One region of the Dorea ammoniilytica genome, then DNA from elsewhere that is predicted to be linked to it. Evidence: predicted binding sites of a transcription regulator. Region 1 holds the regulator's gene; each other region holds the start of a gene.
The links. The regulator Rex, encoded in region 1, represses fermentation and respiration genes when NADH is low (regulators of the CRP and FNR family bind a similar motif). The targets are predictions, from matches to a motif close to ATTGTTAANTANTTAACAAT.
Positions count from the first base shown of each region.

Region 2: OCV65_RS08805 (trans-4-hydroxy-L-proline dehydratase activase) is a predicted target of Rex. The motif match lies at 3,701-3,720, and genes of this name have one in related genera.
Region 3: adhE (bifunctional acetaldehyde-CoA/alcohol dehydrogenase) is a predicted target of Rex. The motif match lies at 2,832-2,851, and genes of this name have one in related genera.
Region 4: OCV65_RS09770 (oxidoreductase) is a predicted target of Rex. The motif match lies at 3,898-3,917, and genes of this name have one in related genera.

Region 1 is NZ_JAOQJV010000001.1:386,408-394,093, forward strand. Features, by position in the region: gene OCV65_RS01885 (NAD(P)H-hydrate dehydratase) at 1-1,310, opposite strand, end outside; gene OCV65_RS01890 (redox-sensing transcriptional repressor Rex) at 1,409-2,056, opposite strand; gene OCV65_RS01895 (ABC-F family ATP-binding cassette domain-containing protein) at 2,203-4,119, shown strand; gene OCV65_RS01900 (DegV family protein) at 4,193-5,056, opposite strand; gene OCV65_RS01905 (PFL family protein) at 5,072-6,436, opposite strand; gene OCV65_RS01910 (ACT domain-containing protein) at 6,468-6,740, opposite strand; gene OCV65_RS01915 (MBL fold metallo-hydrolase) at 6,771-7,568, opposite strand; gene coaE (dephospho-CoA kinase) at 7,622-7,686, opposite strand, start outside.
Region 2 is NZ_JAOQJV010000010.1:71,155-78,840, reverse strand. Features, by position in the region: gene OCV65_RS08820 (peptide ABC transporter substrate-binding protein) at 1-277, opposite strand, end outside; gene OCV65_RS08815 (M24 family metallopeptidase) at 294-1,358, opposite strand; gene OCV65_RS08810 (glycoside hydrolase family 127 protein) at 1,381-3,453, opposite strand; gene OCV65_RS08805 (trans-4-hydroxy-L-proline dehydratase activase) at 3,798-4,706, shown strand; gene hypD (trans-4-hydroxy-L-proline dehydratase) at 4,711-7,089, shown strand; gene OCV65_RS08795 (TetR/AcrR family transcriptional regulator) at 7,201-7,686, shown strand, end outside.
Region 3 is NZ_JAOQJV010000002.1:231,184-238,869, reverse strand. Features, by position in the region: gene adhE (bifunctional acetaldehyde-CoA/alcohol dehydrogenase) at 1-2,559, opposite strand, end outside; gene OCV65_RS03380 (bL17 family ribosomal protein) at 2,973-3,509, opposite strand; gene OCV65_RS03375 (DNA-directed RNA polymerase subunit alpha) at 3,629-4,588, opposite strand; gene rpsD (30S ribosomal protein S4) at 4,628-5,221, opposite strand; gene rpsK (30S ribosomal protein S11) at 5,275-5,670, opposite strand; gene rpsM (30S ribosomal protein S13) at 5,699-6,067, opposite strand; gene rpmJ (50S ribosomal protein L36) at 6,483-6,596, opposite strand; gene infA (translation initiation factor IF-1) at 6,736-6,954, opposite strand; gene OCV65_RS03345 (KOW domain-containing RNA-binding protein) at 6,968-7,216, opposite strand; gene map (type I methionyl aminopeptidase) at 7,238-7,686, opposite strand, start outside.
Region 4 is NZ_JAOQJV010000013.1:16,112-23,797, reverse strand. Features, by position in the region: gene OCV65_RS09785 (sugar-transfer associated ATP-grasp domain-containing protein) at 1-62, opposite strand, end outside; gene OCV65_RS09780 (sugar-transfer associated ATP-grasp domain-containing protein) at 87-1,169, opposite strand; gene OCV65_RS09775 (nuclear transport factor 2 family protein) at 1,238-1,798, opposite strand; gene OCV65_RS09770 (oxidoreductase) at 1,801-3,723, opposite strand; gene OCV65_RS09765 (oxidoreductase) at 4,192-6,186, shown strand; gene OCV65_RS09760 (AraC family transcriptional regulator) at 6,410-7,654, shown strand.

The sequences.
Region 1 (7,686 bases):
TCTCCGGAACCTGCTTTTGCCATTGCAGCATTTCCAGTAAGATTCACATACATTCTTCTGCCCTTTGCTCCCACAAAAGTACGTGCATCTTTTTGTACCAGAGTAACATCTAAAGTTCTTGCCGTCTGTTCCAGGACCTCTCTTCGATGCATTTGTATCTCGTTGACAGGCCGTCCTGTTAATCTGGATAATTCCTTCAAATGTGGAGTCAGTACATAATTGCCTTCTGCCAGCTGGTCCTTCCATTCCGGATGCGCCGCCAATATATTAATTCCGTCCGCATCAATCAGACATGGCACATTTATTTCTTTCAAAACGGTATTTACAATCAGATCTGCGACATCAGATCTTCCAAGACCTGATCCTATACAGACTGCATCAGCCCACTCCAGTACCGACAGAAGACTTGCTTTGTCATATTCCGTATATGTTGTGATAATAGCTTCCGGAATCAGCTGCTGTAATATACTTCGGTTATCTTCAGTGGTATAAATGCGTACAAGTCCTGCTCCCATGCGATAAGCAGCACAGGCGCTTAAGAATGCAGCTCCTGCCATTCCACTGCTTCCGGCAATTAATAATAATTTTCCAAATGTACCTTTATGCGCATATGGCGGACGTTCAGGCAGAAGTTTGGCAATATCACTCATTTCTAATGCATATGCAGTATCCAGCTGTTCCTTTACTGTAAAACTGTCAATTCCGATATCTGTCACGCAGACTTTTCCGGTATACAATGCACCGGAAAACAGAAACAGACCCAGCTTTCGTTCCTGGAATGTTACGGTTGCATCTGCCTGAAACGCTTCACCGAATACACGTCCATCCGTAGCTGAGATACCGGACGGAATATCAACCGCGAGTTTCCGTCCTGATGACATATTCATATGTTGAAGCATTTCCAGATAGTGTCCTGTAATCTCACGATTCAATCCTACACCAAACAATGCATCAATTACAATGCTGTAATCATTATCCTGCCATTCTGTAAGCAGCGTTCCTCCACACTGTTTGAACTGATCCATCTGATATATACACTCTTCTGTTCGGCTTGTCATCCGTCCGGCAAATACTGCTGTCACCTGGCAGCCTTTCTCTTTCAGAATACTTCCAATAGCAAAGCCATCGCCTCCGTTATTTCCTGATCCACACACAATGCATACATGTGTCAGCGGCCACTTTTGTTCTTCTATATAATCAGTACAGGCCGCAGCAGCCCGTTCCATCAGTGTTCTGGATGAAACTCCCAGATCCTGTATAGTATGACTATCCGCACTTTTCATCTGTTCCGCATTTAATAAATACTGCATATACTTCCTTTCTGCCTTAGGCGCAGATCACTGCAAAAAAAACGACGTGTAAAGAAGTCTGCTTTCACAGCCCGCATTACACGCCATTATTCTGTCTGTTATTTGTCTGCATGATCCTCATTATATCGACTGATATTATAAGATAATCTCATTAAGCTTTCTGATAAATGTACACTTTCTACAATTACATTATCCGGTACATTCAGATCTACATGCGCAAAATTCCAGATGGCCTGAATACCGGCATCTACCAGATCCTTCGCCACATCAATTGCGCATTCCTTCGGAATTGTAAGAACTGCAATCTCGATATTATTCTCTTTAATGAAATCTTTCATCTCACTCATCATACGAACCGGCACATCACGAATTGACATACCTCTCAGTGTAGGATTCACATCAAAGATACCTTTCAGGATAAATCCTTGATTTTCAAAATGTGAATAATTTGCCAAAGCCTGTCCCAAATTACCTGCGCCAACGATTATAAAATTATGCTTGTTCTCCAATCCAAGGATTTTACCAATTTCAGTATGAAGATATTTTACATTATAACCATATCCCTGCTGACCAAATCCGCCAAAGTTGTTCAAATCCTGTCGAATCTGTGATGCAGTAAGTTTCATTCTTTTACTTAAATCATTAGATGATATACGTTCGACACCATCTTCTAATAATTCACCCAGATATCGGTAATATCTTGGAAGTCTGCGAATTACCGCCTGAGAAATCTTTCTTGTCTCCACTGTTGTTCACCTACCCATAATATTATGGAATAATTATATCGGATTGTTAACGCAAAGTCAAACTTTTGTACAAACTTTCATTAACTTTAGTTGTATTTTCTGTTCTTTTCGGTATAATGATACACAGAGAATTATGGAGGTGTATCATGATTTTAGCATGTCATGATGTTTCCAAAGCATTTGGGGAACACGTTATTATACAAAATGGCTCTTTTCATATAGAAGACCATGAAAAAGCAGCCCTTGTCGGTATCAATGGTGCCGGCAAGTCTACTCTTCTGAAAATGATCGTCGGCGATCTTACAGCTGATGGCGGTACGATCACCCTTACAAAAGGTAAGACACTTGGTTATCTGTCCCAGCATCAGGAGCTGGTATCCGGCAATACAATCTACGAAGAAGTACGTTCAGCCAAGGCCGATGTCATTGCTATGGAATCACGGATCCGCGAGATTGAAAAAGAATTAAAAGACCTGACCGGCGATGAACTGGAAAGCCGGTTGAATACTTATCACAATCTGACCAGTGCCTTTGAACTGGCAGATGGTTACTCCTATGAAAGCGAGATTGTCGGTGTATTAAAAGGTCTCGGCTTTGCTGAGGATGAGTTTGACAAGCCCGTAGATACGTTGTCCGGCGGTCAGAAGACTCGCGTATCTCTCAGTAAGCTTCTGCTTACCAGACCAGATATTCTTCTGTTGGACGAGCCTACCAACCACCTGGATCTGAATTCCATTGCATGGTTGGAGACCTACTTATTGAATTATTTTGGAGCGGTATTGATTGTATCCCATGACCGATATTTTCTGAATAAAGTTGTTACAAAGGTTATTGAAGTAGAAATGGGTAAACTTTCCGTATTTCAAGGCAATTACTCTGCTTACGCCGAGAAAAAAGAAATGCTCCGTGAAGCAAGATTAAAAGAATACTTAAATCAACAGCGTGAGATCAAACATCAGGAAGCTGTTATTGAAAAACTCCGCTCTTTCAACCGGGAGAAGTCTATTAAGCGTGCAGAAAGCCGTGAGAAGATGCTGGAACGTATTCAGCCTGTAGAAAAGCCTCTGGAGCTTCATACGGATATTCATTTAAAGCTGGAGCCTTCTGTCGTCAGTGGTAATGACGTGCTGTCGGTAGAACATCTGTCCAAAGCATTCCCGCCGCATACTTTATTTCAGGATATCAGTTTTGAGATCCACCGCGGCGAGCACGTAGCGATCATCGGTGACAATGGAACCGGAAAGACTACACTGCTGAAGATACTGAATCAGGTTATTCCGGCAGACAGTGGTACTTTTACCCTCGGTTCCAAGGTAAAAATCGGTTATTATGACCAGGAACATCACGTCCTGCATATGGACAAAACAATCTTTGATGAGATTTCTGACGATTATCCGACGCTAACCAATACACAGATCCGAAAGACACTGGCGGCTTTTCTCTTTACCGGCGATGAAGTGTTTCAGCAGATCAGTTCTTTAAGCGGTGGTGAACGTGGGCGTGTGTCACTTGCCAAGCTCATGTTGTCTGAAGCGAATTTCCTTATCCTGGACGAACCTACCAACCACTTGGATATTACTTCTAAGGAAATTCTTGAAAAAGCTCTGAATGATTATACCGGTACGGTACTCTATGTATCTCATGACCGATATTTTATCAACCGTACAGCTACAAGAATTCTGGAGCTGACCGAACAGACATTTGTCAATTATATTGGTAACTATGATTACTATCTTGAAAAGAAAGATGAACTGACCCAGGCTTATGCCGGCGTCTCTTCCGCTCCATCTGATGTATGTGCACCGGAACCAGAATCTCAGGCTAAGCTCAGCTGGCAGGAACAGAAAGAAGCACAGGCTAAGGAACGCAAACGTCAGAATGAATTAAAAAAGACAGAAGAACGCATTACTGAACTGGAAGAACGTGACGGCGAAATTGACGAACTAATGGTTCAGGAAGAGATCTATACCAATTCTGTAAAATGCCAGGAACTGGCACTGGAAAAATCTAAAATCGCAGAAGAATTAGAAGAACTTTACGCCAGATGGGAAGAACTGGCGTAACAAACAGATATATGAAAACGCCCGCTAATAGACGGGCGTTTTTATCATGGTAACGAACAAAATATCTGTAAAATCAGCTGAGTTCCGGTACTTTCCTGCTACATGCAATTGCTCTGGCACCATGTCCAATGTGGCAGGCTACACTTAATGACAACGGATCCATATGCACTTCATATTCCGGAAATCTATTTTCCACTTCTGCTTTCCATTCTTCAGCTTCTTCTGCCGAACAGGTATACGCAACCTGCAGATACATCTCCTGTCCTGCAAACCGCTCTGTCAGATCCTTTTCCATTGCATCCAACATCGTCTTCTTCGCGCTCTTCCATCCTCTTGACTTAGAAAAAGAATCCAGCTTTTCTCCCTGAATCGTAAGAACCGGTTTCAGATTCAGGACTGAACCGATAGCTGCTGCTGCGGGTGTTACGCGACCACCTTTTTTAAGATATTTCAATGTATCTACCGTAATATAGATGCTGGCCTCCAGCTTCTCACGCATTAGAATATCATGGATCTCCTTCGCGTTCATTCCTTTTTCTGCCAAAGCAATGGCATCCAGAACCGATTGTCTCATGGTAACCGAAATACGTTGATTATCTACCACATATACTTTTCCATCCATGTCCTGCGCAAGCATCTGCGCAGTGGCACAGGAACTTGACAATCCGCTTGACATCGGAATATGCACTACCTCATCATATTCTTCCAGTGCTTTCTCCCATATATCCAGCACATCTCCCGGCGAAGGCTGCGAAGTAGAAATGTCTGCATCCTGAGTCAGACGTTCATAGAATTTTTCCTGAGTCAGAGATATATCTTCGTAGAACAGTTCTCCATCAATATAAAAAGGCATCGGAAGAACAAAGATTCCAAGTCTTTTTGCTTCCTCCTGTGTAATTCCACTGTTGCTATCTGTAACAATTGCTACTCCGCTCATGTTTAAACTTCCTCTCTAATTCTTAAAACTATGTATCGGTGCAGGGATTCGTCCCTGTCTGTTTATAAATGCGCTGCAGTCAAACTCATTCACCGGCATGATCGGGGCATAACCCAGCAAACCGCCAAATTCTGCCGTCTCTCCTACATCCTTACCAATAACCGGAATCAGACGGACCGCTGTCGTCTTATTATTCACCATACCAAGTGCCATCTCATCTGCAATAATACCGGAAATAGTTGCCGCACTGGTCTTTCCAGGAATTGCAATCATATCAAGACCTACGGAACATACACAGGTCATGGCCTCCAGCTTTTCAAGATTCAGCGCACCAAGCTTCACTGCATCAATCATACCCTGATCTTCACTGACCGGAATAAATGCGCCGCTTAAGCCTCCTACATAAGAGGAAGCCATAACGCCACCTTTCTTCACCTGATCATTCAACATAGCAAGTGCTGCTGTAGTACCCGGTGCACCTACACGTTCCAGACCGATCTCTTCCAGGATCTCAGCCACACTGTCACCCACTGCCGGAGTCGGTGCAAGAGACAGATCGATAATTCCAAACGGAATACCCATACGTTTGGATGCCTCACCCGCTACCAGTTGTCCTACGCGGGTAATCTTAAATGCTGTCTTCTTAATCATCTCACACAGCTCCTCAAAGCCCTTACCTCGCACCTGTTCAATTGCTTTCTTTACAACGCCAGGTCCGCTGACACCTACATTGATCACAGCATCTCCTTCTGTAACGCCAAGGAACGCACCCGCCATAAACGGATTGTCATCCGGTGCATTACAAAATACCACCAGCTTTGCACATCCCAGAGAATCATTATCTTTGGTTGCTTCTGCTGTCTCTTTTACGATCTCGCCGCACAGGCGAACAGCATCCATATTAATTCCGGTACGAGTAGATCCCACATTGATAGAACTGCACACACGTTCCGTACAGGCCAGTGCTTTCGGCACAGACCGAATCAGATTCTCTTCGCTTGTAGTCATAGCCTTTGATACCAGCGCAGAATATCCGCCGATAAAATTGACACCAACTTCTTTCGCGGCCTTATCCAGTGTCTTGGCAATCTCAACATAATCATCCGGAGTCTTGCAGGCTGCTGAGCCCACCAGAGCGATCGGAGTAATAGAGATACGCTTATTTACAATCGGAATACCAAATTCACGTTCAATATCCTGACCTGTACTCACCAGATTACTGGCAAGCGTTGTAATCTTTTTATAGATATTATCATTCAATCTATCAAGATCCGAATCGATGCAGTCCATCAGACTGATACCGAGGGTAATCGTTCTTACGTCAAGATTCTCCTGCTCGATCATTTTATTCGTTTCATTTACTTCATATACGCTAATCATGATTTTCTTTGCCTCCGCCATAGCATCCAACTTACAGTCTGTGCATTTTTTCAAAAATTTCTTCTCTCTGGCAGTGAATGCTTACACCGATTTCTCCGCCAAGTGCTTCCAGTTCAGCTGTATATTCCTGAAATTCCTTAGAAGCCCCGTCAACATCCACGATCATTATCATATTAAAGAAGTCATCAATGATAGTCTGCGAAATATCCAGAATATTAATTCCGGTCTCCGCAAGATAGGTACATACCTTTGCAATAATTCCTACAGTATCTTTTCCAACTACAGTAATCACACACTTTTTCATATTCTTCCTCCTGTTAAACATATGTATTGATTATACAGTAATAATATCCGAACGATGATCCCTTTTGGCAACAGCCAGAGGTATTTCATCTCCCTTATACGGATTATCCCCAAGTGTAACCTCTAATTTAACCGTCTCATACGCAAGTTCTGCATAATTATTCTCCTTACTGAGATGCCCAAGCATGACACTTTTCAGGTTGTCATGTAGTATATCACAAAGAAGCCGTCCTGACAATTCATTTGACAGATGTCCCTTATTTCCCATTACACGCTGTTTCAATGGATAAGGATAAGGTCCAACTTCCAGCATATGAATATCGTGGTTTGCTTCCAGCAGGATCGCATTCACATCCTTCAGATGTTCAATGATATAATCATCGTAAATTCCAAGATCAGTAGCCACCGCGACGCTCTTGCCATCCGCACGCATCCGATAACCACATGGTTCCGCTGCATCATGAGAAATGGCAAATGGCTCTACCTGCACATCCCCCAGTGTGAATGGCTCATCTGTATGGATTTCACGAAAAAGTTCCGGCAAGATTTTGCCAAGACTTTTGCTTTTTTTCACTGCATTCAGTGTGCCTGGCGTGCCATAAATCGGCACTTCATATTTCCGGCTGAATACCCCTAGTCCCTGAATATGGTCAGAATGTTCATGGGTAATAAGGATCCCATCAATCTCCTCTCCTTTGATCTCCAGGTCATGAAGTCCTTCTTCTATTCTCTTTTTACTGATGCCTGTATCAATCAGCAGATGCGTGTGGTCTGTACCTGTATAGATACAGTTCCCACTGCTTCCGCTAGCTATACTGCATAATCTCATCTATTGTTCTCCAGTCTATTGCTTTTATGCTATTTAGCACATTCTCTCTATTATTATACCTGACTTTTCTTTATGCCAAAATCCTTCAGCATATCATCCAGCTGTTCTCTGGTGTCAT
Region 2 (7,686 bases), on a different contig from region 1:
CCTCAGACTCATCCCAGCTCTCTGCGATACCCGGCTTAACGTCACCAGCGGTGTTACGTGTAAGTCCTTCTGTGATCGCATGCTGAATCTCATTGTCACCAATGCTCTGTCCCTTAGTCGGGTCCAAAGTAGTCGGCAGTGTGTTTACAGCATAACGGAATACTTTTCCGTCAGATGAATCTCCATCTGAGCTTCCACCGCCTGGTGTTCCACAGCCTGTAGCAAGACCTGCTACCATTGCCATACTTAAAAATGCAGCTAATACTCTCTTTTTCATAAGTTGTCCTCCTTCTTTAAAGTTCTATTAGCTCATGTGTAGCACTTATCAGGTTCTCATATCCATTCTCTGTAATGATACCCTGATCTTCGATCCGGACACCACCCCATCCCGGGATATAAATACCTGGTTCTACCGTCATTACGCTGCCTGCCTGCAGCACATCGGTATGGTTCTTACCAATAAATGGAAGTTCATGTACAAACAAACCTACTCCATGACCGATTCCCGTGTAGTTATACGGCATATATTCAGTTCCTTCTATCGCTTTCAGTGATGCCTGATAGCAGTCCTCGCCGGTAACTCCCGGTTTGATTGTTGCTTCAACATCCTCTGTCATCTGTCTGCAAAGCTTATATACTTCTTTCTGCTTCGGCGTTGCCTTACCGACAACTACCGTTCTTGTCATATCGGAAAGATAACCATCATACTGGCATCCATAATCCATCAGCACGAAATCTCCGTATTCCAGGGCTCTGTTGCCCGGAATGCCATGAAGAAGTGATGTCTTAGGTCCTGAGATCAGGATTCCTCCGTACGGCTTGGTATCTGCGCCTTCCATTACCATGTAATGTGATAACCTGGAAGCGAGTTCCTTCTCTGTCACTCCCACTTTGATGTCCTGAAGAATCTTATCAAATGCTCTGGAAGCAATATCACAGGAAACTCTTAACTTCTGGATCTCTTCCGGTGTCTTCAATTCACGGAATCTTTCAACCACATTCAATGTCGGTACTAATTCTGCATCGATCATATCCTGCATGGATTTCCATGTCTCAAATGTAAGATGATCCTGTTCAAAACCAACAGTCTTAACTCCATCTTTCTTACACAGTTCTGAGATTACATTACCAATACTGGTTGATCTCCAGTTGATAATCTCATAATCCGGGCATTCCATACCTGCCTGCTCGGTATATCTCGGATCTGTGATAAAATACTGATTTGCTTTATCAATAAACAGGTACGAATCATCGCCTGTGTATGCGCTGATACATCTGACATTGGCCGGCTTAGCAATATAAAATCCGTCCAGTCCTTCTTTTTCCATGTAGCTTCTTAATTCTTCTAATCGATTCATAATGTCTGCTTATACCTGCCTTTCACTTAATTATCGTATATACATGATACGCTCTGTCTCCCACTTCGTAAACCGGAATCCATTTCCAGCCACCAAGCCGGAAACTCAGTTCGTCTTCATGTTCATCTATCCATTCCATCCGTTCTGCAATCTCAGCCTCTTTCACCGGAAGTTCCAGGAAATCAGTCTCTTCCGAAAGTGCTGCCATAATATATGGTCCATATTGGATTGCTACTTTTTCCGGTTCATCCGGTGCTCGAAGCACTTTCACACCCGGCGTCCACCGAATCCGAAGTTTCACATCACTGGAGTGCATCGTGATCTCGATATACCCGGCTTTATTTTTCTTCGTCTCCAACACTTCTCCATCCATCTCCAGCAAACATTCATCTGCCCACTCCGGATAGCGAAGATATAACTTCCGAAATGTGCTATTCTGAATACTCAGTTCATATTCCTGTCTGCGCTGTGATACACACTCCATATGAAGCTTCATATCATCCTGGCTGAATTCAGACGGTATATACATATTTATAAAGAATGCATCCCTTTTCTGGAAATACATACCTTCCTGATACTTAAAGTGACTCTCCATGCCGGTTCCATGACAACAGCTGTTTTCAAATAAGAACTCTCTCTTCATCCCCGGTCCAAGCGGAAAGAAATAAGTACTTTCTCCGCTCCCGCTTTCATCTGGTGTTGCCAGAATGTGGTTATAAAGAGTCTTTTCATAATAGTCCATATACCTGCTGTCAGGATCCATCTGATACAGTTCTCTGGTGAGCTTCAGCATATTATATGAAGCACATGTCTCCTGGGTCGATGCTGTCAGAAGCTTTCCGATTTCCCGGTACCCCTGGAACATCTCGCCCTCACCGACACCACCTGTGGCATAAGTTCTATTCTCCGTTACCGTCGTCCAGAACGCTCTTGCCATCTCCAGATACTTTAGATCCCCTGATGCTTTGTATATTTCTATCGCTCCCAGGATCTGCGGAATATGCTGATTCGCATGGATTCCATTCAGCTGATCCTGATAACGCATCAGTGGCCGATATAACTTGTCATTATCAAATAATCTGGCACACTTCAGGAATTCTTCTTTGCCTGTCAACTCTGCAAGCTGTGCCATTACCACATTCATACCGCCAAATTCTCCGGCTATGTACATGCTCCACATCTTCTTAAGCTGCGCTTCCGGGAGCCGTGATAATCTGTGCCATGTCCACTCTCCCATCTGTTCTGCAATGGAGAGAGCTTCTTTCTTATTAATATATAGGTAACAGTCCAACAGACCTGCTATGATCTTATGAAGTGTATAATATGGTGCCCAGATCTTCGGATATGGTGTATACTCTTCCAACAGATTAAATTGCTCTTCTGAGTATGGACTTAAAAAACCTTCATGAATACCGTCTATATTTCGAAAAGCCTGCTGACACTTTTCCAGTTCATCTACCATATAAACTGCTTTGTCCCGGATTCGCACATCTCCTGTCGCACGATAGCAAAGTGCCAGTGCCGAAAGATAATGTCCAGTGGTATGTCCTTGAATCTGGCTTTCCTCAGCGTCCCATCCATATGGGCATTCCGCGCCCCTGGTGTCCAGCCCAGACGCCTTCCGGAAATGATACAGCATACTGTCATCATCCATCGAAAGCAAATACTGATGCATCCGTTCCTGTGCCTCGTAAAATGCATTCCCCGGAAGTATCCGGATCTCTGCCTCTGCGTTCTGATAAACTTCTGCATCTTTATCAGGTCTTCCCTGCACGGTAACTTCTATAGGATATGTATCTGCATTATGATGTGGATTCTCCTGTTCCAGGATCGTCACTGCATATACTTTGCTGGCAATCGCTTCTCCATATGTAAAAGTACCTGTCAAAAGCACTTCCCGGTTTCCCATGCCATATAACGGACGGTTCACCCTGCCATCTGTATCCAGGAAACGTTCTTCTCCCGAACTCCAACTGATCTCTGATCCGTACTTCCCTTTTGCAGGAAGTGCAAGATTAAACGTCACAGTCTTCAAATTCCCAAGATAAAGAAAATCCATATCTTTTTGTACTACTTTCTGGTCGTTCAGGTTCATATTGACATCCTCTATAATTTTATACACGTTAATAATATAACACTTTTTAGACTAAAGTTCAATTCCTCTTTGCTATTTTTCATGATTTTTAGACGCATTTCATAAAATGTCTAAAAAAGTGCAAAAAAAGGCACCTTTTTAAGGATGCCTTCTTTGGTAACGCTTGACGTGATTATATACCATAGTTTAAAACATTTCCAGTCTTTTTTTGAATTTTTTAATTTTCTTTCTTGCATTTTCGTTTTCATCTGTCAAACTATTGACAATCTAACCGTTATATGGTACTTTTAGACTGTAGTACAAACCATAGTCTATAACCCTGATAAGAAAGGAATAAAAATACGATGAATCTGATTACCAACATTCAAAAATTCTCTATACATGATGGTGACGGAATCCGCACAACCGTATTTTTCAAAGGCTGTCCGCTCAAATGTGAATGGTGTCACAACCCTGAGACACAGCGTTATGAGCAGGAGCTTCAATATGATTCTGAAAAATGTACGGGCTGCGGCTGCTGTGCTAAGGTCTGTCCGTCCGGTGCGATCACGATGCAGGATGGCAAACCGGTACTCGACAAGACAGTCTGTCAGCTCTGTGGCAAATGTACGAACTTCTGTCCACAAGGTATCCGCGAGATCATCGGCGAAGAATACCCTGTTAAGAATTTGATCCGCGAGTTAAAGAAGGATCTGATGTTCTACGAAGATTCCGGCGGCGGTGTTACACTCTCCGGCGGTGAGGTCATGACCATGTCAACGGATTACATTCTTGCAATTGCCAAGGCATTAAAGCATGAAGATATCACTCTTACTATTGACACCTGTGGTCAGGTTTCCTATGATAAATTTGAAGCGATCCTTCCATATGTGAATACATTTTTATATGATGTCAAAGTCATGGATCCGGAGCTTCATAAAAAATATATCGGCGTTGACAACAAGCTGATCCTCGAGAATCTGGTGAAGCTGTCTGACGCAGGCGCCCGCATTTATATCCGTATTCCTACTGTAAAAGAGGTCAACGGTAATGAACAGAATATGACAGAGACAATCAGGTTTCTGAAAGAACACGACATCCACCCGGCTCAGGTGAATCTCCTGCCTTATCACGATACAGGCAGTGGCAAATACGCCAAGCTGGATATGGAATATAAAGGAACAGATTTACATGCACCATCCAAAGAAGAAATGGAAAGTTTTGTACAGCTTTTCAAGGATGCAGGATTTCAAAACACTAAAATAGGAGGTTAGAGAAATGGCAACAAAACGAGGCATGAACGAAAGAATCCAGAAATTAAGAGATCTCAGCGTGAACACACCAGTACATATTGACCTGGAAAGAGCTAAGATTGAGACAGATTTCTACAAAGAAAATGAGGGCAAATATTCTATCCCGGTTATGAGATCTATGGTTCTGAAGGAATATTTCTCCAAGAAGACTCTGTACCTGGGAGACGGCGAACTGATCGTCGGTGAAAAAGGTAAAGATCCACAGGCGTCTCCTACATTCCCAGAGCTGTGCTGCCACAGTGTAGAGGATATGACTGTTATGAGCGAGCGTGATCTGGTTTCCTTCCATACTACAGAAGAAGACAGAAAGCTTCAGGCCGAAGAGATCATTCCTTACTGGAAAGGCAAGACCATGCGTGAGAAGCTTCTCTCTATGATGACTCCGGAATGGCATGACTGCTACGAAGCAGGTATGTTCACAGAGTTCATGGAGCAGAGAGGTCCTGGACATACATGTGGTGGTGAGCAGGTATTCACTACCGGATACATGGATTACAAAGAAAAGATCAAAAAGACTATGGATTCTCTGGATTTCATGAATGACCCGGAAGCCCTTGATAAATTAGAAGAACTGAAAGCTATGGATATCTCCTGTGATGCAGTAATCATCCTTGGTGAGAGATACCACAAGCTGGCACTTGAGATGGCTGAAAAAGAGACTGACGAGACACGTAAGGCAGAACTCCTTCAGATCGCAGCCAATCTGGAAGTCGTACCGGCTCATGCTCCACAGACTTACTGGCAGGCAATCCAGTTATACTGGTTCACACACCTCGCAGTTACCACAGAGCTGAATCCATGGGATGCATTCAGTCCGGGACGTATGGATCAGCATCTGATCAAATACTACGAAGCAGATACAGAAGCAGGTATTCTGGATGACGAAAGAGCTCTGGAACTTCTGGAATGCTTATGGGTTAAATTCTACAACCAGCCGGCACCAGTTAAAGTAGGTATCACACTGAAAGAAAGTGCTACTTACACTGACTTTGCCAATATTAATACCGGTGGTGTTACACCTGATGGAAAAGACGGTGTCAACGCTGTCAGCTACCTGATCCTTGACTGTATGGACGACATGAAACTGGTTCAGCCAAACTCTAACGTAACCATCAGCAAGAAAACACCTACCAAATTCTTAAAGAGAGCTTGCGAGATCTCCAGAAAAGGATGGGGTCAGCCAGCATTCTATAATACAGAAGCTCAGACTATGGAGCTTGTCAACGCAGGTAAGTCTCTGGAAGACGCACGCCGCGGCGGTTCTTCAGGATGTGTAGAGACCGGAGCATGGGGAAGCGAAGCATATATCCTGACAGGATACATGAACATTCCTAAGATCTTCCAGCTTACACTTTACAATGGATATGACAATGTATCCGGCAAGCAGCTTGGTCTGAAACTCGGATACGCAAAAGACTTCAAGACATACGAAGAACTGTGGAATGCATTTAAGAAACAGATGAAACATTTCATCGATATCAAGATCCGTGGTAACAACGTAATCGAGAAACTGTATGCAGAATATATGCCGGCTCCTTGTCTGTCAGTTGTAACCAATGACTGCATCAGCAATGCTAAGGATTACAACGCAGGTGGTGCAAGATACAATACCAACTACATCCAGGGTGTAGGTATCGGAACTATTTCCGACTGTCTTGCAGCTATCAAATACAATGTATACGACAAGAAGAACTTCACAATGGAAGAACTGATCGAAGCTATGGATCACAACTACGAAGGTTACGATGCAATCTATCGTATGGTTCATGACAAATCACCTAAGTATGGTAATGATGATGACTATGCTGATGATCTGATGCAGGATGTATTTTATCTGTACCATGATCTGATCACAGGTCGTCCGAACATGAAGGGTGGTAAATACGGTGTAGATATGCTTCCTACTACCTGCCACGTATACTTCGGCGAAGTAATCGGTGCTACTGCTAACGGACGTAAGGCTCACGTACCTGTATCTGAGGGTATCTCTCCTGAGAAATCCGCTGATACGAACGGACCGACAGCTGTTATCAAATCCTGCGCTAAGATGGATCACCTGGCAACAGCAGGTACTCTGCTGAACCAGAAGTTCACTCCTGATGTAGTTGCAGGTGAGGAAGGTCTGAACAACATGGCAAGTCTGATCCGAAGCTACTTCGCAATGGATGGACATCATGTACAGTTCAATGTCATCGACAGACAGACTCTGATCGATGCGCAGAACAACCCAGATGACTACAAGGATCTGATCGTTCGTGTAGCCGGATACAGTGACTTCTTCCGTAACCTGTCTAAACCATTACAGGACGAGATCATTAACCGTACAGAGCAGTCCTTCAACTAAATCAAACGAATAACTGCTTAGCAGTTTAAAGTCTGAGAAGGCCTTTCACACACGCTCATGTGTAAAAGGCCTTCTTATTTAACAATTATATTTTGTTTTCAAGGAGAATCTATGGAACGTACAAAAAAAGGAAAAAGCGCCAAGAACAGAATCGTAACCGCAGCATGGCAGCTTTTTCATGAAAAAGGCTATAACGGTACTACCGTGGATGATATCATTGCTCTGTCTGGTACATCAAAGGGATCCTTTTATTATTACTTCAACACAAAAGACGAACTGTTAAATACACTGTCTGTGATTCTGGATGATTTTTACGAAGAATTAGAAAGCCGAATGAATCCTGATCTCAATTCTTTTGTAAAGCTTCTGAATGTGAATTACGAAGCCCATAAAATGATCGAGGAAAATATCAGCATTGATCTGATCGCATCCCTCTACTCTACCCAGCTCGTATCACAAGGACAGCGAAATCTCCTGGATCAGAACCGCACATATTACAAATTTATCACCCGCATTGTTACAGAAGGTCAGATGCGCGGGCAGATCCGAAATGACATGTCCGCCACAGAGATTACCAAGTATTTTACCATGTGTGAA
Region 3 (7,686 bases), on a different contig from region 1:
GTTAGCACCTGTACACTGGTCATTGAATGCATTCTCTACCATTTCATCCAATGTAGCGAGGAAATCTTCTTCCTTAACACCGTAATCTTTAATTGTTCTCTTGATTCCAACTTTTGCCTTCAAGTCTGCGATTGCTTTGATGAAGTTCTCAAATACTTCATCATCATTCTTTCCTGTTACTCCGCAGAATCTTCCAAATTCAGCATATCTCTCTTTAGCCTTCGGATATGGATACTGAGAGAATGTTCCCATCTTAGCCGGTGCCGGATCTGCATTAAAGCGCATTACATGTTCAATCAGCAATGCATTAGCAATACCGTGTGGCAGGTGGTGATATGCACCAAGCTTGTGTGCCATAGAGTGGCATACTCCCAGGAATGCATTGGCAAATGCCATACCAGCCATTGTAGATGCATTAGCCATTCCTTCTCTTGCGATCGGATCAGCAGCGCCCTTCTCATATGCATCTGGCAAATATGTGAAGATGTTCTTACCAGCTTTGAGAGCCAGACCATCTGTATAATCAGTAGCCATGATAGATACATATGCTTCCAGAGCATGTGTCAGGGCATCGATACCTGACGCACTGGTCAGTCCCTTCGGCTGAGTCATCATGAAGTCTGTATCTACGATTGCCATGTTCGGCAGAAGCTCGTAGTCAGCGATCGGCCATTTTGTACCTGTGTCTGCATCTGTGATGATTGCAAACGGTGTAACCTCAGAACCTGTACCTGATGAAGTAGGAATTGCTACCAACATAGCTTTCTCGCCCATCTTCGGGAATGTGTATACTCTCTTACGGATATCCATGAAGTCCATAGCCAGATCTTCAAAGTTGCACTCCGGATGCTCGTACATCAGCCACATGATCTTCGCTGCATCCATTGCTGAACCACCACCAAGTGCAATGATCACATCTGGTCCAAATGCTTTCAGCTGATCCAGACCTTTTCTTGCGATCTGCAATGTCGGGTCTGGTGCTACCTCATAGAAGCATGCGTGCTGGATACCCATTTTATCAAGCTTATCTGTGATCGGAGATGTCATTCCGCTGCTGAACAGGAATCCGTCAGTTACGATAAATGCCTTCGTCTTGTTATAGTAATTCTTCAGCTCATCCAGCGCAACCGGCAGGCATCCTTTCTTAAAGTATACTTTCTGAGGTGTTCTGAACCACAGCATATTCTCTCTCCTTTCAGCAACCGTCTTAACATTTAACAGATGTTTTACTCCTACGTTCTCTGATACAGAGTTACCGCCGTAAGAACCACAGCCCAGAGTCAGAGATGGAGCTAATCCAAAGTTGTAAAGGTCACCGATACCACCCTGTGAAGAAGGTGTATTTACCAAAATACGACAGGTCTTCATGCGATCTGCATGTTCTGCCATTTTTTCTTTTTCACTTACATTTATATAAAGGGAAGATGTATGTCCGTATCCACCATCAGCAACAAGCTGTTCTGCCATCTGAAGCGCGGTTTCAAAATCTTTTGCTTTATAAAGAGCAAGTACAGGAGATAATTTCTCATGTGCGAATGGCTCTTCTACGTTAACAGAAGTTACTTCACCGATCAGGATCTTCGTATCTTCCGGAACTTCAAATCCAGCCAGCTTAGCGATCTCTGCCGCAGGCTGTCCTACGATCTTAGGATTAACGCTTCCTGCAGGTGTCAGGATAATCTCACGAACCATATCCAGTTCTTTCTTGTTCAGTACATGGCATCCTCTCTTAATGAATTCTTTCTTCACATCATCATAAATGTCAGCCAGTGCTGTAACAGACTGTTCAGATGCACAGATCATGCCATTGTCAAATGTCTTAGAATGGATAACTGAGTACACTGCTGTCTGAATATCACAGCTTGAGTCCATGATAACAGGTGTATTACCAGGTCCAACACCGATGGCCGGTTTTCCTGAAGAGTAAGCTGCCTTTACCATTCCAGGACCTCCTGTTGCAAGAATTACATCTGCGTTAGCCATGATCAGCCCAGACATCTCAACCGTAGGTTCTTCCAGACATTCTACAATGCCTTCCGGTGCTCCTGCCTTAACAGCTGCTTCATATACCAGCATTGCGGCTGCTCTCGTAGATTTCTTAGCACGTGGATGTGGACTGATGATAATCGCATTTCTTGTTTTTAATGCAATAAGTGTTTTAAAAATTGCTGTTGATGTCGGGTTTGTTGTAGGAATAATAGCTCCAACCAGACCAACCGGCTCTGCAATCTTCTTAATTCCGTATGAGTTATCTTCTTCAATCACACCACAGGTTTTGGTTCTCTTATACTGATTGTATGTATATTCTGCTGCGTAATGATTCTTGATAACCTTATCTTCTACGATTCCCATTCCTGTCTCTTTGGCTGCCATCTTTGCCAGTGGAATACGTGCCTTATTAGCTGCCATAGCCGCCTCGAAAAAAATCTTATCTACCTGCTCCTGTGTGTATGTAGCAAATATCTTCTGGGCCTCTTTCATCTTGGCCATCTTCTGCTCCAACCATTCAGCGGTATTTACCTCTGGTTCTGCCACTGCCTGTTTTACTTCTTTTGCCATAACTATATCCTCCCTTGTGTAGAAATCGTCTTGCTTTAACTGTCTCCAAGTATATCCCTCCGTTAATTAATTGTCAATTAAAAGTGATATATTTTTAACGAATTTGTGAATATATTCAAACATTTATAACATTTCAAGATTTCATTGTGAGTTTTTCACAAAATGCATGGAGAGAAATACTATAGTATTTTTATATAGCAAAAACTTATTTGATAACTCATCATTATTGTGTGTACAATTAAATCACTTACTATTTCTAATACAGATAATTTTTTGTTATATTTATAACATTCATAAGCTATTTTCCTAACCCTGCAGAATACCTTTTTATCTGATATTTAAGCACAATACACAAAGAAAACGCACCCTGATTTCTCAGAGTGCGTCTATATGCTTTCTGTTCTATATCGTTATTATACAAGCTCAAGAAGAACTTCCATAGCTGCGTCACCTTTACGGAGACCAATCTTAACGATTCTTGTGTAACCACCGTTACGATTCTCATACTTAGGTGCAATCTCGTCAAACAGCTTAGCTACGAGATCAACTTCCTTAGTATTTTTCTTTCTTCCAGCTCCCTGTGCAGGAACTTCTGTTACAGGGTAGAGAACTTTAAGCATTTCTCTTCTGGCATGCAGTCTTGAAGGCATATCTTTCTTGATTGTCTTCTCAACTTCGTCGTATACAGTTACTTTCTTACCGTCTACAACTTCTTTAACTCTCTTACCATCTTTGTCTTTACGAGCAACTTTAGCCTTAACAGTTACTTCTTCGTAATTGTCTTTTTCTCTAACAGCCATAGCGATCAGACCTTCAGCAACTTTGCGGATCTCTTTTGCTTTCGCTTCTGTTGTAACGATCTTACCGTTGTTCAGAAGTGCTGTTACCTGGTTTCTGATTAATGCTTTTCTCTGGCTTGATGTTCTGCCGAGCTTTCTATACTTTGCCATCTCTTATTTCCTCCATTTTGACACTTGGTTATGCATTCATCGGGCTTACTAGCCAAATGCGATATCACGCTCTTTGGTCTTACTGATACCTTGGTTTATATTTACGTAAGGGCGGAATTCTATTCCTCTCCCTGGCTGAGTTCGAGACCCAACTCTTTTAACTTTGCTAATACTTCTTCCAGAGACTTGCGACCAAGGTTACGTACCTTCATCATGTCTTCTGGTGTTCTGTTTGTAAGTTCCTCTACTGTATTGATTCCCGCTCTCTTCAGGCAGTTGTAAGAACGAACAGACAACTCAAGTTCATCAATGCTCATCTCAAGCACTTTTTCCTTCTCATCGTCTTCTTTTTCGATCATTACTTCTGCAGACTGAGCTACCTCAGACAGGTCTACAAACAGTTTCAGATGCTCACTTAATACCTTTGCTGCCAAACTTACAGCCTCATCCGGAAGCAGAGTTCCGTTTGTCCAAACATCTAATGTCAGTTTGTCAAAGTCTGTAATCTGACCAACACGTGTATTCTCCACAGTAAGGTTAACGCGCTCTACCGGTGTATAGATAGAATCAATCGGAATCACTGCGATTGGCAGGTCCTCTGTCTTATTCTTATCTGCACTCACATATCCACGACCCTTTGTAATGGTAAGTTCCATATACAGCTTGCTGTCAGCTCCACCATTCAATGTAGCAATAACAGTCTCAGGATTCATGATCTCAATGTCTGAATCCACCTGGATATCTGCGCCTGTTACCACACCTTCACCTTCGAACTCAATGTAAGCAGTCTTTGGTTCGTCAGTTTCTGATGTGTTCTTGATCGCCAGTGATTTCAGGTTCATAACGATCTCTGTAACATCTTCTTTTACACCCGGGATGGAACTGAACTCATGCAGTACTCCATCAATCTTAATCTGGCTGATTGCAGCACCAGGAAGTGAAGAAAGCATGATCCTTCTGAGAGAATTTCCAAGTGTTGTACCATATCCTCTTTCCAAAGGCTCTACAACAAATCTTCCATATCTCTTGTCATCTGAAATCTCGGTTATCTCGATATTTGGTTTATTAAAATCAAACACTATATAGTCCCTCCTTGTGGGATGAATACCTAAATCTTATTATTTAGAATACAACTCGACGATCAGCATCTCGTCAACCGGAACATCAATCTCATCACGAGTAGGAAGTTCCTTAACTGTAGCTTTCAGGTTCTCCTGATCTGCTTCAATCCATCCTGGAACGAGACGTCCTGCTGTTACCTCAAGGATATCTTTGTATCTCTGAGATCCTTTGCATTTCTCTTTGATTTCGATCACATCACCGGCTTTTACAAGGTAAGATGGGATGTTTACCTGCTTACCATTCACTGTAACATGCTTGTGGTCAACGATCTGACGAGCCTCACGACGTGTTCTAGCAAGACCCATACGGAATACTACGTTATCAAGTCTGCTCTCAAGCAGGATCATCAGGTTAGGACCTGTCATACCCGGCTGACGCTGAGCTTTCTCGAAATAGTTTCTGAAAGGTTTCTCAAGTACGCCGTAGATGAACTTAGCTTTCTGTTTCTCACGCAGCTGAAGACCGTACTCGCTCATTTTTCTATTAGATCTCTTTAACTGTCTGTTAGACTTTTTATCAATTCCCAAATATACCGGATCCATTCCGAGGGAACGGCATCTCTTAAGAACCGGAACTCTATTTACTGCCATGTTCTATATATCCTCCTAATTATTTCGCCAATTTATGGTTATCAATGTTTCGACTAGACTCTTCTGCGCTTCGGCGGACGGCATCCGTTGTGCGGTACCGGTGTTACGTCTCTGATGCTTGTTACATCAATTCCGCATGCCTGAAGTGCTCTGATTGCTGCTTCTCTTCCTGAACCAGGTCCCTTTACAAATACGTCTACTGTCTTCAAACCATGAATTAATGCTGCCTTAGCTGCTGTCTCAGCTGCCATCTGTGCTGCATATGGAGTAGATTTCCTTGAACCTTTAAATCCAAGACCACCAGCACTTGCCCATGAAAGAGCATTACCCTGTGCATCTGTTAATGTAACAATTGTGTTGTTGAAAGATGACTGGATATGTGCCTGTCCGTGTTCAACGTTTTTCTTGACACGTTTTTTTGTCACTTTTTTTGTAACTTTCTTTGCCATAATAAAACTAACCTACACTTTCCTTAACTTATTTTTTCTTATTAGCTACTGTTCTCTTAGGACCTTTTCTTGTTCTTGCATTGGTCTTTGTCTTCTGACCACGAACCGGAAGTCCTTTTCTGTGACGGATACCTCTGTAGCATCCGATCTCCTGTAATCTCTTGATGTTCAGAGCGATCTCTCTACGAAGATCACCTTCTACAACCTGAGTTTCATCGATTACTGCACTGATCTTCTTAACGTCTTCGTCTGTCAGATCTCTGCAGCGAATGTCAGGATCAACTCCTGCTTCTGTCAAAATACGAGTTGCACTTGTTCTACCGATTCCGTAGATATAAGTCAATCCGATCTCAACACGTTTGTCTCTTGGTAAGTCTACACCTGCAATACGAGCCATGTGATTTTTCCTCCATTTTTCCTTGTTGTTTTGGTTGTCGAAATGCACATCTCGCCTCCGCTTTGCTGCGGCTCGATGATGGGCTGGCGCCCTATTTCGTCCTCGAATTCTGCCGTTTTGCAAGCAAGCTTGCAACGTCAGTCTTCCTCGGACTCAGCATTTCTCCCTGTTGTTTCATATTGTCTTTAATAGGGGAACTCCTGGTTCCCAGGCGTGTTCGGTATCACGCCCTTTCCGGCCACCGGTCTTGTCCCGGTAATGACGAGCCGGCATTAGAAGCAATATACGAGGACTTCACCGGCTTTGGTGCTTCCTTGTATATTAAATAGCTTACACGCCGCCTGGCGTATCTGCTATCAGCCGCCTAATTCACTCCAAAATTCATAAATGCATCTCAAATAATAGTGTTCAATGCCTATCCCTGACGCTGTTTATGCTTTGGATTTTCGCAAATAATACGAACGCTTCCTTTTCTTTTGATTACTTTGCACTTTTCGCAAATTGGTTTTACTGATGATCTAACCTTCACGGGGATCCTCCTTTCATCCATTGCTTTGCCTTTAGTTTCTTTGCTTTGTGTGCCTTTAAAATTGCATAACGAAATAAAAGCACCCAAAAACGTGCTTACATATTATAGCATCACTAATATTACTACGTCAATACTTTTTTTATTTATCTCTCCAGATAATTCTTCCCTTAGATAAATCGTACGGTGACAATTCAAGTGTTACCTTATCTCCCGGAAGAATCTTGATAAAGTTCATTCTCAGTTTACCACTGATGTGTGCGAGAACCTGGTGTCCATTCTCAAGTTCTACCTGAAACATCGCATTTGGAAGTTTCTCTACAACTGTTCCTTCAATTTCAATTACGTCAGCCTTTGACATATCTTATATCCTCCTAATTCTCTTCCCTGTTATATTCTTTCAATATCCGTTTGATCTGAACATCATTCATTGTCTCGATCGGATATTCCCGGTTAATGATCTGCAAATGTTTGAACTTCTTTTTCTTCGGATTGGCAAGTGTCCGGATCCTGCCATCACAGACCAGCACATATGCGTCCGCGCTTTCTACTATTATATATACCTTTCCGGTATCGTGTCCGGCTTTTGACCTTACCAACATTCCTTTTCTATATCTGTCCATATATTCCTCGCTTCTTCCGCACTACGGTGTATCTTCCGTCAAGGACAGAATGCGTGGTTCACCGTCTGTGATTAATATGGTATTTTCATAATGCGCTGACAGGCTGCGATCTCTGGTCACTACTGTCCAGTCATCATCCATCCAGTCAACTTCCCAGCTTCCGGCATTGATCATCGGCTCAACTGCCAGCGTCATACCGGCTTTCAGAAGCACACCTTTACGATTCATCTCGTAATTCGGAATCTCAGGTGCTTCGTGAAGTGCTGTCCCGATTCCATGTCCGCACAGATCTCTTACTACCCCATAGCCTCGTTCTTCAGCATATCTGCCAATAGCTCCGGAGATATCAAATAAATGATTGCCTTCTTTCGCATATTTTATGCCTTCAAAAAAGCTTTCTCTGGTAACTCTGATCAAATCCTCGGCTTCTTTACTGACCTCGCCCACTGCGTGAGTTCTGGCAGCATCAG
Region 4 (7,686 bases), on a different contig from region 1:
GCATATAATCTGATATGCTTTCTCGAATTGATAAGTCTTGTAAAACTATTTGTCTGTCCCATATGTATCCTCTTTCTAATTCATCGTTACATTTGCTTTATCAGCTCTTCCAGTTCGTACTTTCTTCCGGTCTTTGTCACCATCTGCATTGCACCCATCTGTGCCGTACAGTTAGCTTCCACCATGCACCAGCCGTGGTCTCTGCTGTAAGCCAGATCCCATCCGCAATAATGATTGTCCGGGATCATCATAGCTGCTTCTTTGACCATAGAGACTGCCTCATCCCACTTCGGAATCTGGAATCCCTTAAATCTGATACCACTGTCCGGATGACACTCATACGTGTGTCCTTTTTTGTCCGCTCCATCAGTATAAATGACTCCTGTCTCTGCGTCAATGAGTGCACTGACTCCTCCCGCACTAAAATTATCCACAAAGCTGTCTCCCCGGCCCATTCGGATCGATGGATGGAATAATTTTATCTCCGGTTCGCCCTCTTCATTCTTAATGATGGCGGTTGGAATACGCAGAGTATTCACGGATCCTGCATGAATCTTCGACAGCGCTTCACCCTGTACGATCACTTCTTCAATGACAGCGCCGCTCTTACTGTACTCCTGATGTGCCTCTTCTACAGAATCATACATACCAAGATTCTCTACTCTGACACCGTTGCCAAAAGCTGCATACACCGGTTTCACCACATAGTTCTCATGCCGCTCCGCAAATTCGCGAAGTTTTGCCAGATTCTCTTCGGTCGGTTTTTCATTTTTCAAAATGCGGATAACTTCCCGCTTATACATATCTTTGAATTTCTTGTAGGTCCGGTACTTGTTCTCCAGGAGATCGGTATTCTTTCGCTGATTCATGCGCGGATAATAACTCAAACGGATGCCCTCTGTAATGAATGAATTACGATACTCTGCATCCTGCCCCTCATATCCAAATGTAAAATACTCACTGTAATAAGAACCATATTTAAACAGGCAGCGGATCATATCCCTCTTTAATTTTTTCACATATTTCGGATCGGCAAGTTCCTCCGGCTCCTTATATTTAGCAATGATTTCATCCATTTTATCCTTTTTACATTTATAATAGTACGCTTTGCGGTACCACGGTACGAAACGGTATTTATAATGAAATTTTCTAAGATATTTGCGCAGCACTTTACTTTCCTCCTGGCATGATAAATGCCGCCATGCCAGACTGGCACAGCGGCATCTCTCGCTTTACTTTACTGCTCTTTCTTTACAGCAGCTGTCTTCTTTTTCTTAACGACTTTCTTTTTCTTTGGTGCGAACATGTTCTTGCGGATACGATGTGTCTCATCACGCATGAACTGCTCTTCATAGATACGGATATATCCTGTATCCTGGATCAGCCATTCACCATCGATCTTAACATATTTATCTGTGTAGATTGCAGATCCTTCTACCTGAAGTCCTTCATATGGATCACCCTTAGCGAAGATCAGTCTGTCTTCCAGATACCATTTTCCGTAAGCAACTGTGTCGCTCTCAAACCATACCTGTGGGTTATGTCCCTGATGAAGTGTAATCTCTGTCTTAGGCATAGATTTCTTGAAGTAATCTGTGATTTCCTTTGGTCCGTGGAATACCAGCTTGCCATTAGAATATGCAGTCTCGATATCCGGCGCCATTGTAGTCTCAAGTTCATCCCAGTTCTTTGTATCAAGAGCCTGGAAATATTTACTCTTCAGTTCTTTAATTGCCTGTACATCTTTAATCTGCTGTAATTCTTTTTCCAAAGCCTCAAGGCGTTCTTCTACTGTCATTTTTATACCTCCATACCTACTTTATATGCATCAGCTGTTGCGTCAATACCCATACGTACTTTCTTAGCATCGCCGATTACATTGTAAGCGATTCCAAGCTCATCACATTTAGCTGTCAGGTCTGCTGTCGGACGAGACTTAGCTCCTGTAGCAAGTACTAATGTATCGAAGCTACGTGACTTATTGCTTGTCTTCTTGAATTTATCTGTGAACTTGTAATCTACTGTGTGATCACCAATTGCTGTAACCTTGCTGCGGTTGCTCTTCTGGATTGTCTTTCCAGGATATTCGATATCAAGGAACATGCTACGAAGCATACCCATTGCTTTACCAACACGTCTGCTGTCCATGATACGAACATTCTTCTCACCCTTGTTGATCAGGTATGTTGCTGTCTCGCATCCTACCAGACCACCACCAAGGATCAGGATCTCACCTTTGGCTTCTGCCTTACCAGCCAGAACATCCTCTGCTGTAACAATGTCAGCTCCATCTACGCCCGGAAGATCCGGTGTAGCGAACTCAGAACCGATAGCTACTACTACATGATCCGGTTTGATCTCAGCGATCATCTCTGGTGTAACAGTTGTATTTGTCTTGATCTCGATGCCAAGTCTTTCACATTCTTTGATCTCCCAGTCAACAGCTGCTTCAAATTCCTGTTTCTTAGGAGCTTTACCAGCTAATCTGAATCTTCCGCCTGCTCTCTCAGATGCTTCGTAGATTGTCGGATTGTGTCCACGTTTCTTCAGGATCTCTGCTGTTACCAGACCACCGATACCTCCACCGATGACCATAACATTCTTAGCCTTTTCAGCCTTTGGCATACCTTTGTATTCCAGGCAGAGCATTGGGTTACGTGTACATGTGATATGTGTAGCCTTTGGATCGATAACCTTGTCGTAGCATCCTTCTGTACATCCGATACAACGACGGATCTCATCCTCACGACCTTCTCTTGCTTTATTACACCACTCTGGATCAGCCAGCTGTGCACGTCCGATAGCGATCATGTCGATCTCGCCGTCTTCGATCAGCTTGTTAGCAAGTGCTGGCATGTTAACACGTCCAACACCGATTACCGGGATGTTAACTGCTTTCTTGATCTTAGCGATGTTTTCCATATTGAAACCTGGCTCAAGGTTATATGGCGGTACTTCGTATACTGTTGCAAGGCTTCGTGCATTACCTCTTGAAAGGTCGATTGCATCTACACCTGCTTCTTCTGCCCAGTTAACGAACTGGATAGTCTCTTCTACAGTTGTATTCTTAGGAAGTAACTCATCTACTGCATCCAGACGCATAAGCAGTGGCATATCCTCTGGCATGTTAGCACGCATCTCGCGGATAACTTCCAGATTGAAGCGGCAACGATTCTCCAGGCTCTGGTTACCATACTCATCTGTACGGTTGTTCAGAGACGGATTCATAAATTCGTGTGGAAGATATGTATGTGCTCCATGGAACTCCAGTGCATCAAATCCAGCTTCTACAGCCAGTTTAGCAGACTCTCCGAACTGCTTAATGATCTCATGGATACGCTCTACTGTAACTGTATCCGGTGTCTCTTCTACGTTTGTCTTGTCAAAGAAGTCAGCCGGTACGAATCCTCCGTGCCAGATCTGAACAGCTGCCTTACCACCATTTTCATGGATTGCTTCAGTTACTTTCTTCAGTTCATCTCTGTCTGCTTCACTATACAGTCCGAAATATAAATACGCATGACATTCTTTACAAATAGATACCAGCTCTACAATGTTCAGTCCGCATCCACCTGCTGCACGTGCTGCGTGGTACTGAATCATATCATCTGCTACGTGATGTTTGTCCTTAACCATCTTGGTATTCATACCAGGAAGTACAATTCTGTTCTTCAGTTCAAGACCTCTCAATTTAATTGGAGAAAACAATGCATCATAACTCATTTTGAAATCGTCCTCTTTTCTTTCATTATTAAATAGGTTAACTAGGTTAACAGGAGTCATCGTTCCGCCATACGATCCAGACCGGTACGGGAATCACTTGTCTGAATATATAATCGGAAGCTGTTCGTTATACGGTAGTAAATAGTATCTCTAGCTTTACCTTCCCTTTAAAAGCTTGTCTAAATTTTAACACGAGCACATACTATGTGTCGGAACAAATTCCCAAATATAGTGCACAAGCAATGTACAAAAAATCAATTTTTCCTATCACATTTTTCTAATTAATCATTTTTTCTTTTTTATGCTTGTAGTGTTTTTGCATTTTTTGTCTGCATTTGCAGAAGTGAATTGTCATGATTTTTTCGAAAAATGTAGATTATTTAACAAAAAAATGTGAAACACCGTCTTCGAGATTCGTTTATACTATGCTCAACAGATAAATTTTCGATATGTTCAGGAGGGAACAAAATGATCACAGATATGAAAGATGCAAAGATCTTCCAGCCTCTTCAGCTTGGAAGAACAACTTTAAAAAACCGTATTGCAATGGCTCCAATGAGCATGCATTATGAAGCAACTAACGGAACTGTACCAAAACAGTTGGCAGACATCTTCGTCCGTCGTGCAGAAGGCGGCGCAGGATACGTAGTAATCGACGCTGTAACTGTTGACCACAAATATTGGTATATTGGAAAGACTACTGCTCTTGATAAGGACTCTCTGGTTCCTCAGTTCAAGAGATTCGCAACTCGTGTAAAAGATGCAGGAAGCGAACTGATCCCACAGATCATTCACCCGGGTCCGGAATCTATCTGCGCTATGAAAGGTATTACTCCGATCGGACCATCTATAAATACAAATGCAAATGGTGATGTTTCAAGACCGGCTACTATTAAAGAGATCCAGAAGATCATCAAACAGTATGGAAAAGCTGCACGCCGTGCAGAAGAAGCAGGATGCGGCGGTATCGCATTACACGCAGCACATGCTTACATGCTTCCAGGTGCATTCCTTTCTCCACTGCGTAACAAACGTATGGATGAATACGGCGGAACAATCGATAACCGTGCTCGTCTGATCCTTGAGATCATTGAAGAATGTCGTAAAAACGTAAGCGAAGACTTCCCGATCATCCTTCGTATCTCTGGTTCAGAGCGTATCGAAGGTGGTAACAGTCTGGAAGAAATGTTATACCTTGCTCCGAAGTTCGAGGCAGCCGGCGTTAATATGTTAGAAGTATCCGGTGGTGTTCAGTACGAAGATATGCAGGATATCATCCCATCACACAGCAAGAAGATCGGACGTAACGTATACGAAGCTTCTGAGATTAAGAAAGTTGTTAATATCCCTGTATTCGTTGTTGGTAAGATCAACGACATCCGCTATGCTGCAGATATCGTAGAGCGTGGACTGGTAGACGGTGTTTCTCTCGGACGTCCGTTACTTGCAGATCCTGATCTTCCGAACAAAGCCCGTGAGAACCGTTTTGATGACATCACACCATGTGCTTCATGCGGCGGACGTTGTGTAACTCCTAAGGATCCACAGCATCCGGTATGTCAGTGTCACATCAACCCATTGGTTGGTCACGAATACGATTATCCATTTAACCCGGTTGATACTCCGAAGAACGTACTGGTTGTCGGAGCAGGTCCTGGCGGAATGTACGCAGCCGTAATCGCAGCAGAGCGTGGACATCACGTAACTGTATGGGAGAAGAATTGTCAGGTCGGCGGACAGCTTGCACTGGCTGTTGTTACTCCTGGTAAGCAGGAAATGTGTAAATGGTTATCACACCTTACATACCGTGCTAACAAAGCAGGTGTTACATTTGAATTCAACAAAGAAGCTACTGTAGATGATATTAAGGAATTTGCTCCTGATGCAGTTATCGTAGCTACCGGTGCAAGACCGTTTGTTCCACCATTCATCAAAGGTTTGACCGATTACCCTGTAACTACTACTCATGATATCCTGAGCCGTAAGGTGACTGTACCGAAGGGAACTGTATGTATCCTCGGTGGTGGAGAAGTTGCCTGCGAGACAGCTGAAATGCTGATGACAGACGCTCGTCCGGCTTCCTTTGTAAAAACAGGAAGCATCGGTGATGTAGAAGTAACTCTGGTAGAAATGATGCCACAGCTTATGACAAATGTATGTCTGCCGAACCGTAATGTACTGATGGACAGCCTTCACAGATCAGGTGTTAAGAGCTATGTTAACGCTAAGGTTCTGGAAGTTACTGATCACGATGTTAAGATCCAGTACACAACAGACGGAAGAGAAGAATGGCTGAGAGGTTTCGACCATATCGTAGTCGGAATGGGCTCCAGAAATTACGATCCATTCTCTGAAGAACTGAAGAAGTTCGTACCGGAAGTAAGAGTTATCGGAGATGCTGTAAGAACAGGTCTTGCAAGTAAAGCTCTTCATGAAGGATACTTCGCCGGATACGAGATTTAATAAAACATATTTCCCTCATACTTTTATTAAGATTGCAGATGCTTTTTTCAGTGTCTGCAATCTTTTTTTACCTCTTTTTCGACATGTTGTAAATTTTCATTTTTTGTCCTGTCAAAGTTTTGACATTCTCCGTTGACTTCGATTTTATTATGTGATAGTCTTAAATCAAATGTTTGTATAAATGTTTGTATTTTTTGTACAATTTTCGAGGGAGTGAGCCATATTGAAAAACAGAATCCGCCCTTTATGTGAGACACCGCGCGACGGCATATTCTGCGGTCCTGACAAATATCTCACATTACAGGAGCACACCATAACCAGCGAGATGTTTCCGGTGATGGAATACGACAGTTACTTTATATTGGTAAAAGAAGGACATGGTAATTTTGTGATCAACGGAGAAGAATTTTCCATCGAACCTGGTTGCGTATCCTGGATCCAGTGCTCTCAGGTACTCACTGTCTGTCCTGATTTTGGAAATAATCTCGTACTTTGGATCTGTCCTTACGACTACCAGCTTCTGAGCTATTACTCATTTAGCAATATTGCTCCAACCAGAGAACTTGAGATCGTCAATAATCTTCCGGTAATCGGTCCTGATGGTGATGAGGTAAAAGAGATTGTCCACTTATTCCATCAATATCGGAAGCTTTCCAAAAGACATTCTCACGGCTCTGCAATTATTCGAAGTTCCTATCTTCGCAGAATTGAACTTTTATATAACCGGTTTGCCAAAAGTATGAAGTCCCATTACAAATTCAGCAACCTGCCGCTGAGCCGCAAGGTCAGTCTGTATATTGCAGTGCACAGCACAACTGCACTGACCTGTGCAGATGTAGTGAAAGCAATTGCGCCATCTATCAGCGAATCAGCCCTGAATCATGCACTCCTTGTTGCAACAGGTCTGAATTTTAATCAATATCTGAACCGGCTGCGGATTGCGCATGCAATGTCGTATTTTCTCTATGACAGTCTTCCGTTTGATTACATATCCTCGATATCAGGATTTAATATGGAGATTACATTCTTCCGCCGTTTCAAATCTCTGATCGGTATGACACCGCAGACTTATATGAAAAGGACGCTCAGCGACGGAAAGCATCACCCTGTATACCGCACTACTATTATGAACGAAACTCTGATCTCCGCGATCAGCTATCTGTACGAGAACATGACAGATCCTATTGACGCCGAAACTCTTACTAAAGAGCTGTACACTTCAGAGAATATTCTGCGTGTCCAGTTTAAGAACCGTCTGAATTCCAGTTACAAACAGGTGCTGTCCCAGTTCCGCGTGCGTTATGCTGAAGCACTGCTCACTACAACTTCACTGCCGACAGTAGATATTGCTATCGAATCCGGCTTCGGCTCAGACCGCACTATGGCGCGGGTATTTTATAATATAAACGGCATATCTCCGGGAGAATTCCGCAAAGCCAGAAAGCTCCCTCAAAAAGCCGGTAAATAGCCAGCATCTGCGTCTGACCTATAAGATTACAC